Regions from separate parts of the Anaerotruncus sp. 80 genome, predicted to be linked through region 3. Evidence: riboswitches for the same ligand, from Rfam matches in the RefSeq annotation. Region 3 holds a riboswitch; each other region holds the start of a gene.
The links. A riboswitch is a leader RNA that binds a small molecule or an ion and turns the genes downstream of it on or off. The one in region 3 is predicted to bind cobalamin.

Region 1: linked by a shared signal. The riboswitch ahead of D1155_RS08350 (bacterial Ig-like domain-containing protein) and the one ahead of D1155_RS05925 (hypothetical protein) in region 3 are both predicted to bind cobalamin.
Region 2: linked by a shared signal. The riboswitch ahead of D1155_RS13385 (DUF4430 domain-containing protein) and the one ahead of D1155_RS05925 (hypothetical protein) in region 3 are both predicted to bind cobalamin.

The regions. Positions count from the first base shown of each region.
Region 1 covers NZ_QWES01000014.1:25,213-29,505, forward strand. Annotated here, with positions in the region: gene D1155_RS08350 (bacterial Ig-like domain-containing protein) at 1-2,336, opposite strand, end outside; cobalamin riboswitch at 2,465-2,693, opposite strand; gene rplQ (50S ribosomal protein L17) at 2,962-3,303, opposite strand; gene D1155_RS08360 (DNA-directed RNA polymerase subunit alpha) at 3,348-4,292, opposite strand.
Region 2 covers NZ_QWES01000030.1:6,441-10,733, reverse strand. Annotated here, with positions in the region: gene D1155_RS13385 (DUF4430 domain-containing protein) at 1-2,218, opposite strand, end outside; cobalamin riboswitch at 2,322-2,524, opposite strand; gene D1155_RS13380 (RNA polymerase sigma factor) at 2,755-3,240, shown strand; gene D1155_RS13375 (anti sigma factor C-terminal domain-containing protein) at 3,237-4,293, shown strand, end outside.
Region 3 covers NZ_QWES01000010.1:5,802-10,094, forward strand. Annotated here, with positions in the region: gene D1155_RS05915 (nitrogenase iron protein NifH) at 1-511, shown strand, start outside; gene D1155_RS05920 (nitrogenase component 1) at 508-1,989, shown strand; cobalamin riboswitch at 2,194-2,382, shown strand; gene D1155_RS05925 (hypothetical protein) at 2,703-3,707, shown strand; gene D1155_RS05930 (class I SAM-dependent methyltransferase) at 3,993-4,293, shown strand, end outside.

The DNA of each region.
Region 1 (4,293 bases), on a different contig from region 3:
ACATACCACTGATAGGTTAATTTTCCATAGTCATCTTTCTTTACGGATACACTGACTCTCCCTTTTGAAGCAGCATCTCCGACTCTCAAAGATTCGTTACCCTTCGGCTGCTTAGTAAACACTGGTTTTGCCGCAGAGTCTACCTTGATAAAGACGTAAACACCCGTTATATCTTTTCCTGCCGCATTCTTCTCTCCGGTTGTCGCATAAGATTCGTATTTTTTTCCCTTAAAGGTGCATGTGATTTCACAGGACCAGTAACTACCTAAATCATCTGCATATTTCGCATCCGTAAACGGCTGAATTTCCGTCACGTCTTTCGGTCCGAAGCTGCCGCCTGTTTTCGACTCTGCACCGGCTGTGGCGAAATTTCTATACCATTGATAACTGTACACTGCTCCCTCTACCGGATTTTCAAGCTTAACGGAAATTTTTTCCGCTTCAGCCCCCGGTGCGTACACAAAACCTTTATGAAAAGCATAGGAGTAATCATCTCCCAACTCATTACCAAAATTTTCCAATGTCGCTTTTGGTGTCGGATCAGCACTAACTACAATTTTTATGATATTGGAAATAGCAGTATTTTCCTTATTTTTTTCATTGGTAAACTGACAATAGTAGTAAGTTGTACCGATTTCTTCTGTAGATGGTGTATATTCCCTATCCTGTGCTCCTTCAATAGCAGTCGCACCTTCTGTAGAATTGATACTGTTCTTGTACCACTGATAACGCACTGCTCCGCTTGCGCTGGCTTTCGCTGTCAGCGCTGCCGCTTTATTTCCCTGGATGTAATCCGCAGATTTTGGCTGTTCTACAACGGTAGGCACATCCGTTTCAGGCTCTTTTTCATAACAAATCTGATAGATTGTTTCTGCATAGCGGTCAGAGGAAACTGTAATTTCTACATTCATGCGGCCGGATTCATCCCACTTTACAGGAATTTCACTTTCCTCTCCATTTGAAACTTCTATTCCATTTGCTTTAATCATGTATGACTTATTGTACCCAGTTGCTTTAATCTTAGTCGTTTCCGCATCCTTGTCAATATACGTATGATACTGCGTTTCATCCTGATTGAAGGCTTTATCCATTATACCTTCTACCGCCAGTTCTTTCAGGGTAGCATTAAGATTTGCTTTTATACTGTACTGCGCAACGATCCCCATGCTTCCCTTATAACGAACATGAAAGCATCCTTGATACAGCTTTGAGCGGTTTCCGGAGATCATACCAGACTCTCCCCGTACAGTTTTATTCAGCGCTTCGCCTGCAAATTCGTTGGTCGGCGCCTGCGGATCAGAAGAGAAGCTGCTATAGATATATACGCCTTTATTGCCGAGATAATCCGGTATGTCCACTTCATATCCGTCTTTTTTGCCATCCTGCAATGCAGGAGTCATTGTAAGCGGATTTTTACGTTCGCTAAAATCTTCCTCACTTCTATAAAGTTCCAAGACTTTCAAGGAAGGAGCATTCAGCAATTGTACGTTTATGAATGGCATGATAATATCTGCTTTCGGATTATATGCCGTTAGCCAGCAGGAATCCTCTGTCTGATTTAAAGTTACATTTTTGACTACTGCTTTACTACTTGCCGCAGCTCCACCAACCGGCGCAACTTCACCATTAGAGTCAATTACCCCCAGCTGCAGTCCTTCCATGCCCACGCCGTTAAGCATCCGCTGAGATTCTTCCTTTGCGCCAAACTGCGCCACATTGAATCCCCAGCAATGGATATCGAAAGGAACGTCTCTGAGCCTGCTCAGTGTATACACCGGCTTCCAATGTATCCCATTATTTCCTGATGTAGCATAGCTAGCGGAAACCCCTGTATACATATCCTTCTTTTCAGCAGAAGCATAGCGGAAAAATTCCAAACAGTCTCCTTCCTTGATTGCTGTGACTGCCGGCGTCTCACAAAGCTGTCTGTTGATCATAACACCGCTGTCTGTGGTTTTCTCACCAAAATAACGGGTTACATTGCCGTTCTCGTCTATCTCCAGCTTATCAGCTGCTGTCTCTTTAGTAAATTCTTCTCCATATTTCTCCATATGCGCTTTTACCAGCGCATCCAATACAGAAACTTCATCCTTCACGCTGTCGGCATAGCCGTAGGTCTCAGCAAGATCCGCATCTACCTGGGTATTCACCAGCGGCGCATGGAAAAACTTCTGATTCGCCTGTGAAGTAATAGTTACCTTACAGGATTTCTCTGCTTCCGCTTCGGTTCCATCACCTGTATCCGCAAATGCCATAGATGGCATCATGCTGAAAACAATGAGAAAGCTGAGAAGCAGCACAAGAGTTTTCTTCAAGTTTTGCTTTTGTTCTTTCATGTGTTTTTTCCTTTCTTGTCTTAGTTACCGCCTACAGCTTCCTGCTTTTTACAACAAAAAAGACTATAGGCATTTGCCTACAGTCCGAATTTACTGTATCTTAACCATGGATTCTTACGGTTACCTCGCCGCAAATCCTCATTTCATGCAGGTCTCCTGGCTCATGGATTATCGTCTCAATCTCCCTTCCCAGGTTTCCCCAGTGGTTGACTATTTCCAGTCTCAATCAAAACAATCCAACTACAGTGGCGGGTCCGCGCAGGACTTTCACCTGCTTCCCTCTTAGCTTTCTCATTGACATCTCCTGATAAACAAGGTGCGATTCCAATGGAAAGAACACAAAACGTTGTTTTTTATTTTAGTTTTTAATTATTGTTTGGAATTTCTTCCAATTGTATTATAGCCCTCTCCGAACAAATTTGCAATATCATTTTTTATTACTACATTATATAGATATTAATCTTTCCCTGCTGCGCCACTTTTTCTCAAAATTATACGCTTTCAGGTTGCAAGGTCTTCATACTACCTCAAATACAGCAAAGTCTACTAAAGAAATCACAGTATAACCATAAAACCCTGCAGGGCTTACCATGCAGGGTTTTCATGTTTTATCTTAAGCTGATGATTATACTAATTCTAAGAACACTACTTCAGCGCAATCGCCTCTTCTAGGTCCCAGCTTCAGAATTCTTGTATATCCACCGTTTCTGTCAGCATACTTTGGTGCAATTTCATCAAACAGCTTGCTTACTACGCTTTCGTCGTAGATGTATGCCAGCGCCTGTCTTCTTGCGTGAAGGTCGCCGCGCTTTGCAAGTGTAATCAGCTTTTCTGCTTCTCTTCTAGCTTCCTTAGCTCTGCAGTCAGTAGTAGAAATTCTACCTTCTCTGAGCAGATCAGTTACCAGATTTCTCAGCATAGCTTTTCTGTGAGCAGTAGGTCTGCCCAGTTTTCTATATCCTGGCATATCAATTCTCCTTTCACTTCGTTATTGTCTGTCTATGCAAATGATTAATCGTCGCTTGGTTTGAGACCAAGTCCTAATTCTTCTAATTTTGCTTTCACTTCGTCGAGGGACTTCTTACCAAGGTTTCTAACCTTCATCATATCCTCTTCGGTGCGTTCGGTTAATTCTTCAACAGTGTTGATTGCAGCTCTCTTCAGGCAGTTGAAAGAACGAACGGAAAGTTCCAATTCATCAATTGTCATTTCCAGCGCTTTTTCTTTCTGGTCTTCTTCTTTTGCAACCATGATTTCCATACCGTCGGTAGAATCATCCAGCTGAATGAAGAGATTCAGGTGTTCCTGCATAATCTTCGCTCCTATGGATACGCCTTCTTCCGGCGTGATGGAACCATCTGTCCAAATTTCCAGAATCAATCTGTCAAAGTCAGTGACCTGACCAACTCTTGTGTTCTCTACTGTATAGTTGACTTTTCTAACAGGTGTGTAGATAGAGTCAACTGGAATCACTGAAATCGGTGTGCTTTCTGTCTTGTTCTGGTCAGCAGGTACATAGCCTCTGCCTCTTGCGAGATTGATTTCCATTACAAGTGTAGCATTTTCTTCCAGTGTTGCAATATGCAGCTCAGGATTGAAAATTTCCATTTCGGAATCGCCAATGATGTCCGCAGCCGTTACAACTTTTGGACCAACCGCATTGATGATTACACGCTTTGTATTATCGCCGTTCAGTCTTACAGCAAGTTTCTTTAAGTTTAAGATGATTTCTGTTACGTCTTCTTTGACACCTGGTATCGTTGAAAACTCGTGAAGTATTCCGTCGATTTTTACAGAAGTTACAGCAGCACCCGGAAGCGAACTCAAGAGAATTCTTCTCATGCAGTTTCCCAGTGTTGTACCATAACCTCTTTCAAGAGGTTCTACGACAAATTTGCCGTAAGTACCGTCTTCGTCCACAAACTTAGTGATTGTTGGTTTTTCGATTTCTATCACT
Region 2 (4,293 bases), on a different contig from region 3:
AAGTATGTGAAACGCCGTCCTCGCCGTGCTTCTCATCACCGAGCAGAGTAAAGGTGACTTTTATCTTGTTATCCTCAGGCGCAGAAATTTGCTGTTCAGCTACAGTAATCTGCTGTTCCACAGTCTTTTCCTGATAAGAAATTGTCACACCGGTTACATCTTTTGTAAGAGGTGCAGCTTCATAAGTATAGTCTGTAATTTCTTCTTTCTTTCCACTGTTATATACTGCACTTACAACCATACCAGACGGGTTAAAATATTCTCCTGCGATATACGCCGTCTTTGAAGGCGCTTTTGTAATTTCAATCTTTGTCACTTCCAAAGGTGTTACAGTTACCGGTACTTCTACGATTTTTCCTCCCAGGCTGACCATTACTTTCTGTGTACCCTTCTCCATAACAGAAGGCGTCACGCTGTAACCGCCTGTTACAGTTCTCTCTGTGCCGTCTGCATAAGTGACTTTCAGACTCATACCTTCCCCATCAAAGGACTCGCCCTCAAAGTATGCTGTTTTTTTCGGCTGCGTAACCACTTCAACGATTTCGATGTCGCCGGCAGCGTCAGCTTTTTCGACCTGCAAGGTAATATCCGGCAAAATTCCAAAATATGCTGTCTGACTGACTGCGGTAAAGTTTGGAGAAGCGCCTACTTCATAGGTAATTTCTCTGTGTGCGCCGTAACTGCTTCCAAATCCAAAAGTGAAAAGACCCCCTTGGGATACAGTCAGTGTGTCTTTTGTATAATCCGCCGGAATAGCTGCTGCATCGCCCTTTTTCAGGCTATAGTTAGTGCTGCCAAAGAACGTAGTCTTTGTAATGCTAACCTGATTTTCCATAGTCTGCGCTTTGGCATTAGCTGCAAAATTGTACTGTGCTGCGGTTCCTCCAACGGTTTTACCTTCCATTCCTTCTACAGTCTGATAGATTACCGCTGCTGACATATTATAAATTCCCGCTAGCTTATTGACAGGATGATACAATGTATCGAAACTGATTGCAAACTGGTCGCCTGCCACTAACGCCTTGCCCGGCGTAGTCTTGTTGGTAACCGCTGCTTTGACACCTTTCGCAGAAACCACCTGATAATCACAGGCAGTTCCGTCGCTGACCTTCACAATATTTCTGCCTTCGACCAACTTTACAGTATAACTGCCGTCTGCATTTCTTTCAGCTGGCACAAACCCACCATAGTTCAGCTTTCCGCCAGCATAATTAGGATTTGCCACCTCTACAGAAGCAACTTCACCTGTCGGTGTAAATGTATAGCTTCCATGAGCATCATCATAAACTGTTTTTTCCCCGGCAGCATCAGTCATCTCTGTCAGATAGTAAATGATATCCAGCTCCGCATCCAAGTCATCCCCTGCGAGTTTTCCATTGCTGACGGTTGCGTTCGTCTCGGTATTTACCTTAGCGTTGACACTGACCGTACTATCAGATGATCCTACAGATACTACAAACACACCTGTATTTTCCGGCCAGATTGCACCAAAGAACGGACCGCCAACCGCAGAAATATTATTAAAAGCGTCATAGGTTACAAGTACCACTGCAGTACCTTCCTTCTGCGCAGTCACTTTTCCACTTTCTGATACGGATACCACATCACTTGGTGTTCCGTCAAAGTTGACAGCCTCATAGTGATAGTCCGGCTCAATAAAGTAATTATTTGTAAGGGTGTCTACTGCCTCCCAGTTTCTCAGAGATACGATCTGGTATTCATCGTTTTTCTTCAACTTCAGATAGCCTGCGGGATTGATGTTCAGATAAATGTCTGCCATGTTGTAATTCTTATTTGAAGTTGAAGCTTTATCGACGGTTTTAGCGTTTTTTCCTTCCGGCTTCAAATCGCTTTCAGAAACATTTAAGATATACGGATCTTTGGACGCTGCCGGTGACTTGAATTTTCCGGTATAAGTCACATAGCCTTTCCCACTGATTCTGAAATTGTAATCCTTGTTTGCCGGCAGATTATAGGATACCGTCTTCAGCCCTTCCTCAGCCGGCACTTCACCAATAGTCTCCTGCTCTATAAACGGCTTGAAGTGTTTTTCCTTCGTGCCAACAAATACTTTTGCATCCGCCGGCACAGTAATCTGTACATTTCCTGTCTGCACATCTGCTTCCGCAGCAAATGCCATAGACGGCATCATGCAAAGTACCATGACGATACTTAGAAGAATGGCAGAAAATTTCTTTACTGTTTCGTTTTTCTTCATGTGTTCTTCCTTTCTACATTTCTGCCCACAAAAAAACTGCAGGCTCTTTGCCTACAGTCCGCATTTACTGTATCTAAACTCTGGATTCTTACGGTTACCTCGCCGCGGAATCCTCATCTCATGCAGGTCTCCTGGCTCATGGATTATCGTTTTTCTTTCCCTTCCCAGGTCTCCCCAGTGGGTGGCTCTTCACCAGTGGTAAAAACAATCCAATTACAGTGGCGGGTCCGCGCAAGGCTCTCACTTGCTTCCCTCTTAGCTCCCCTGTGGTACGCACAAGGAAGAACACAAAATGGTTTCTTTATATTTTGTTTTTAATTATAATCTGGAGAGACTTTGGATTTCCTTTTCGCAAAGCTAACTCCTATTTCATTATATCCTTGTGATTATTTTTTTGCAATACAATATTTTCAAATATATACTATACATAAATGGCAATAGGTCAAAACGAGACAATTTCTTGTTGCATTTCCACTGCACAATTGTTATATATGTAAAGAGAACAAAATACTGCCGAAAGGAGGTGCGCAAATGTCATGGACAGCAAGGTGCTGGAGCAGCTTTACCGCAAATACGAGAGAGAGCTATACCTGTATATTTATTCCATCTGTAAAGACAAGCATGCGACGGAAGATCTGCTGCAGGAAACTTTTTTAAAAGCCATTCTGGCTCTGCCAGACGGTCATACCAATATGCGTGCCTGGCTTTACCTGGTAGCAAGAAACCTGACCTATAATGCAATAAAAAAAGCAGGAAGGTATGAGAACATGACAACTGACCCTGCAGCGAAAAAAAGCGCAGAGCCGCTGGAAATCATTTTGCAGCAGGAACAGTACAAGCTGCTCTATAAAAACCTGCAGCGGCTTTCCGCGAGATCAAGGGAAATTTTAATCATGCAGTACTTCGGCCAGCTATCCCACAAGGAAATAGGCACTGTACTGGCAATGACTCCGTCAGCTGTGCGCATGGCAGCTGTACGAGCCAGAAAAGAACTGAAAACCCATATGGAGGAAGAAAAATGAGATATCGTGAACTACTCGAATTATATAAAAAAGGCGAATTGACGGAACAAGAGGCGGAAAAAGTTCGCACCGATATTGAACGTCAGGAGGCCATCACCGACTACCTTTTAGAAGTCGAAGAAGTCTTTGATCTCAGCCTGTCAGAGGATTTTTTGAAAGAAAGAACATTGTCCGACTCTGAGGATTTTGTAAAGGTCATCAATCGTTCTATTAGAAAAGCCTTCCGAAAGCTGGGCGTAATCATACTGGTGATGGCGCTGATTATGATACTCTTCATCCAGTTTGCGCTGCCACAGATTGTATCCCTGTTTTATTACAATCCAGGAAAAATCATCGGTGAGGAGGAATACAGAACTACCAAGCAGATAGAATTGGATATGGCAATTTACACCAGTCTGATGCTGCCTGGCTATTACCGCGATGTAGTCAACGTGACCGACCGGGGATACGGTAACTACGACATCAATATCCCACAAAGTATCTCCTACAACGGACGTTTCTCTGACATCTCTGGAAAAATTGAAAAAGGGCGACTAACCCTTTATAACAATAATGTTCTACGTAGACCACATATGAATATCTTCGGCTGGAGCGAAATTCTTTCTGAAACCAGAGATTCCTATGTGACAGATCAACCACTTTCAGAACTGACAGACCCTGTCGATTATCTTACCGTCTCCATGAACCCAGCAGACAAATACGTCGTCTTTGTCACGCTGAATCGGCAAATGCCTTACGAAGACTTCATTGCGTGGACAAAGAAGGAGGAAATTCCGGGGCTTCTATGGTGTGCGCCGTGCACACGTGCATCTGGCCCTCCACAAAATCTAGGTTTTTATTACGATTTCCTATACGGTGCAGCTATGGGTTGGGACAGAGACGCCTATCCGAACCTGTTCTTCGACACGGACAAAGGCATAGATATAGATAAAGAAAGCACCGTGCGGTCTCACTTTACCAGTCAACTTCGTTACCTTGCATCTAGAGAAGCGTTCTGTAAAATGTTAGAGATATATCCAGAAGAACTGTCTGCAGCTGCCGACTATGTTGAAG
Region 3 (4,293 bases):
TCTTGCTGAATTGGGAATATTGGAGGAATCCTGGGACTATATTGTGTATGACGTTCTGGGAGATGTAGTGTGTGGAGGTTTTTCTGCGCCCATGCGAAAGAGGCTAGTTGACACGGTATATGTTGTGACATCCGCAAATTTTATGGCATTGTATGCAGCAAATAATATTCTTGAAGGCATAAAAACTTTTCAAATTAATGGTGCGGCATTGGGTGGCCTGATCCACAATCACTATAGCGGCTTATGGGATGCGACTATACTGAACGAGTTTTCAGAGCTGGTGAAATGTCCGGTTGTAGGAGTTATTGAAGAAAGTAAGGAATTGAAGGTCGCAGACTTTTGCAGAAAAACTTTAGCAGAAACTCAGCCAGATAGCAAAGCTTTTGCACAGTTTGTTCATTTGGCCGAAAGAATTGAAAATGGGGAGCACTTCTTGCCCCAACCAGTAAAAAAAGAAGAATTGGAACTTTTTCGAAAGCGAATTCATTTAAAGTCGGAGGTGAAGAAATGACTTGTGCCATACAGAGTCTGGATTTCTCAGGGCTGGAAGAAAGTGTGGCTGCACCAATTCTTGAAACAGAAGGCATAGCTTTAGTAGCAGCCGGTTCTCTCATATGTCTGCGAAGTTTGTATCTGGAAGCGCAGCGTAAAGGCGCACTGAAAAGATTTTATCCTTGTATGATGACTGAAAATGACTATGTCTTGGGCAATAGCGAGAAAATCAAAGCTATGCTGGAGATGGCAGCTGCAGCCGAGGATATCAGAGGAATAGTTTTTTATGTTTCCTGTCTGGAAGTGATTTCGGGGATGGATTTAGAAGAAGTGCTCAGAAAAGCGGACAATCCGAAAGGTAAACCTGTTAGAATTCTGCAGCGTGGTCCCATGGTAAAGCGAAGGAAGAAGCCAAGAGAAGAAAGAGATAGTATCCTGAAAGAGCTTTTATCATATCCCACTATCTCCGATAATGGGAGCAGTGAGAAAATGTCACCAACAGGCGGGGAAATTATGCCTGTTATGGCTCCGGATATTGCTGCTGTTTTTTCTATGCTACAAACCTTTCCTGTTGATCAGCTGTTAATAACTCCGGGAGGGTGTGGCCGTTGCCTGGATCTGTCAACAGAGATTCATAAGAGCCATGGTATGTATCGGACTTCATTTAATGACCTGGATGTTTGTTCCGGTTTTTCTTCACATTTACAACAGCTTCTGAATGAGAACTTTCCTTCAGAAAAAATGCTTTGCTGCCTGTTTGGGTCTGTAACAAAGATGAGCGGCATAGAACAGACATTGTTTTTACGACACAATCAAAGGGAGATCTTTTATACAGATGGTTTCCATTATGGCGTAAAAGCGGCGGCAGAAGCTTTAAAGATAATGGGAGAACGATTTGCAGAGAAACACCGTCTGCAGCCGGGCGGTCATACAATTCTTATTCTTGGACATTACCCTCTTGGCACTGCCTGCCGGCAATATTATACAAGAGCAGTAGAGCAGATAAAAAAACAAGGGTTTGATTGCGTACATCTGTTTCAGTTATGGGAGCTTGATACGCTCCCTGAGATTTGTTCCCTTTGGCCGTGGAATCTGGAAGGCAGCTGTTTGGCTGAAACATGGTGTCAGAAATGGCATATTCCGATATATCAGGAACTGCACCCCGTATCAGAGGAAGTATTTCCTAAGATAAAAAAAGGTGCAAAAATGCTGATTATGACAGAGGCACTATTGGGGAGCAGATTGAAGAAGTACTATGAAAAACAGGGTATATCAGTAGAATTGGGGTTGTATGCACCCGACATGGAAACCAGAGAATTTTACGAAACTTTCTTAATGGAGGAGATATTTTATTTTTCAGAACTGCATGAACTTGAGAGACTGATGGGGGATAAAGATGTTGTATTGGCAGATCGTGTATTTTCCGAGTATGTTTGTGATAAACGATGCGTTTTTTTTGAAATTACTTATCCTATGATTGGCGGAAGTCTGCTATAGAAGGAAGACATTTTTTATTATTAGAATACTCTATATATAAAATTGAAATCAGAATTTAAAAAATATAATTTGTTATAATATAATAAATATTTTAATATAATAATAAAAACGTTTATTCTGGTTTTTACGTTTATTTTTGCAGGAAAAATAAAAGTCCTTTATATTGACAAAATGTGAAAAATGTTGTATTTTTATATAAAAGTGAATATGTAAATGCATTTTGAATTTTGCGGAATTTTTCTGCAGGAAGTAAGTGAGAGTCTTACACAGGAACGCTACTGTAATTACGGAGTGTCCTTTTGAGAACGTTGTTCAGTCACTGATTTTTATCGGGAAGACAAGAGGCCATGATGATGTATAAGTCAGGATACATTCATATGCATTATTCGTTACACTCTTCGAGTTCAGGAGGTATAGATAAAGGATAGTTTTCACAGATAGTGCTGTGAATTTTATTGTTGTGTGAACCTGTTTAACTTTGGAGTTTTACAGGGTTTTTTAATTTGATATAATAAACAAATGCGATGAGGATTGTTCTTGGAACATGTACTCTTAATCTTTAGAGCGGTGAAATTCCGCCACATATAGCTGTGATTGCTTTAGCATAAGTCAGCTCAGGTCGTGTTCTTTTTTCCGTTAGGATTGCATTGTTTTTCGTCTGTTCTTTCGGAACAGACGTTTTTTTTAGCAGATTTTAACAAAAGGTGAAAGGTATGGACAAATCGACGATAACAGAAGAAAAATTTCATGTTATGTATCAAAGACTTTTGAGAATGTCGCAGGAATTTTATGATAATGAGAATATGGAACAAGAGGTCGATACGGAGACTTGTGAAACATTCTCACTTTTAAGTGAAACGGGTAAGGCTTTCTATGATCAGTTAACAGACGAGATGCTTTTAAATGTTTTGCGTAATAGAGCACAGGTCTTAGGAACATCCCCTTCGCAAAAAGAAGTGTTCTGGATATGGAAAGACTATATTAAGCAAAGATTTAAAAAATGGCCATATGCACTTAGAACTGCCGGCCTTCCTGCGTCTGCGGGTAACAAGGGGAAGTCTTTAGAACAATTTGAAAAAGAAAAAAAATATGTAGAAAAACAACTGGAGACTGTTCGGAAACAGGCCATGGTGACAGGGAGAATTCCTCACCCTCATGAACTTCCGGAAGTATGTGAAAATTTAAAAAAATATATGAAAACATGGGGGCAGGTGATAAAAGCTGCGGGGATTCAAGATTGTTTATTAAGCCAACAATCTGTGTATCGAATTGACGACCTGGAAGATGATTACCGACAGATGCTGGATACTATAAAGCAATTATCTATGGAAAGAGGACGCGCTCCACTTCATGACGAAGTAGACAGAGAAATGAGACAAAAATTGATAGAGCGCTGCTCTTCTTGGAGAAACGCATTGTATCAGATAGGTCTTGAACCTGTTATGCGAATCACTCCCTTTTCATCGACGGATCTGGTCTTGAGCAACAGAAAGGGGGTAAGGAAACACAAAAACACTTTGTATGACTGTTATTACAGGGTTTTAAACCTTACCGATGAAGCAAAAGCGGATTTAGAGTATTTACAACAGTTAAGTGAAACACTTAAAAGAATGCCGACCAAAAAAGATGTTCCACCGTATATTGTGAAGCGATTGATTCAAACTTGTGGGTCATGGACAAATGTATTATTTCAGTTAAGATATTATTTACCGGATTAAGAGCAGGAGGAATTATATGCGGAAGAATGCAGTCAGCATTACAGAAACGCAACGCGAAAAGAAATATGTACGATACATTAGTGCTGGAGTTTGCTAATTGTTATTGTTCTTGTGTTTAAGGAGAACACTTTGTAGAAGAGAAGCACACGTCTCTTAGAGAGAGCTTTAGTGTAATTGCTCATTTTGACATTGTAGAGAAAAAACTGTGATATGTGGCGGAAAAGCTTGAAGTCGTTTACGTGATTTTTTGTACTAAACAAACTGTATTAATAGAAAGGAGATACCATGAGATTAAATGAAGAAATCAAGGATTACTGGGAAGGAGAAGCGGATGTATACAGCCGTGGCATTAAGGAAGAACTGGAAAGTTCTCAAAGACAAGCATGGAAGGAGCTGATCCTGTCCTATGCTCCCAGAAAAGCAAAACTGAAAATTCTGGATGTAGGCACAGGTCCGGGTTTTTTCCCTATTATTCTAAGTGAAGAAGGTCATAAAGTAACTGGTATTGATATTACGGAAAATATGATTGCCAGGGCAAAGGAAAACGTAAAGAGGCAAGGACAAAGTGCTGTATTGATGACCATGG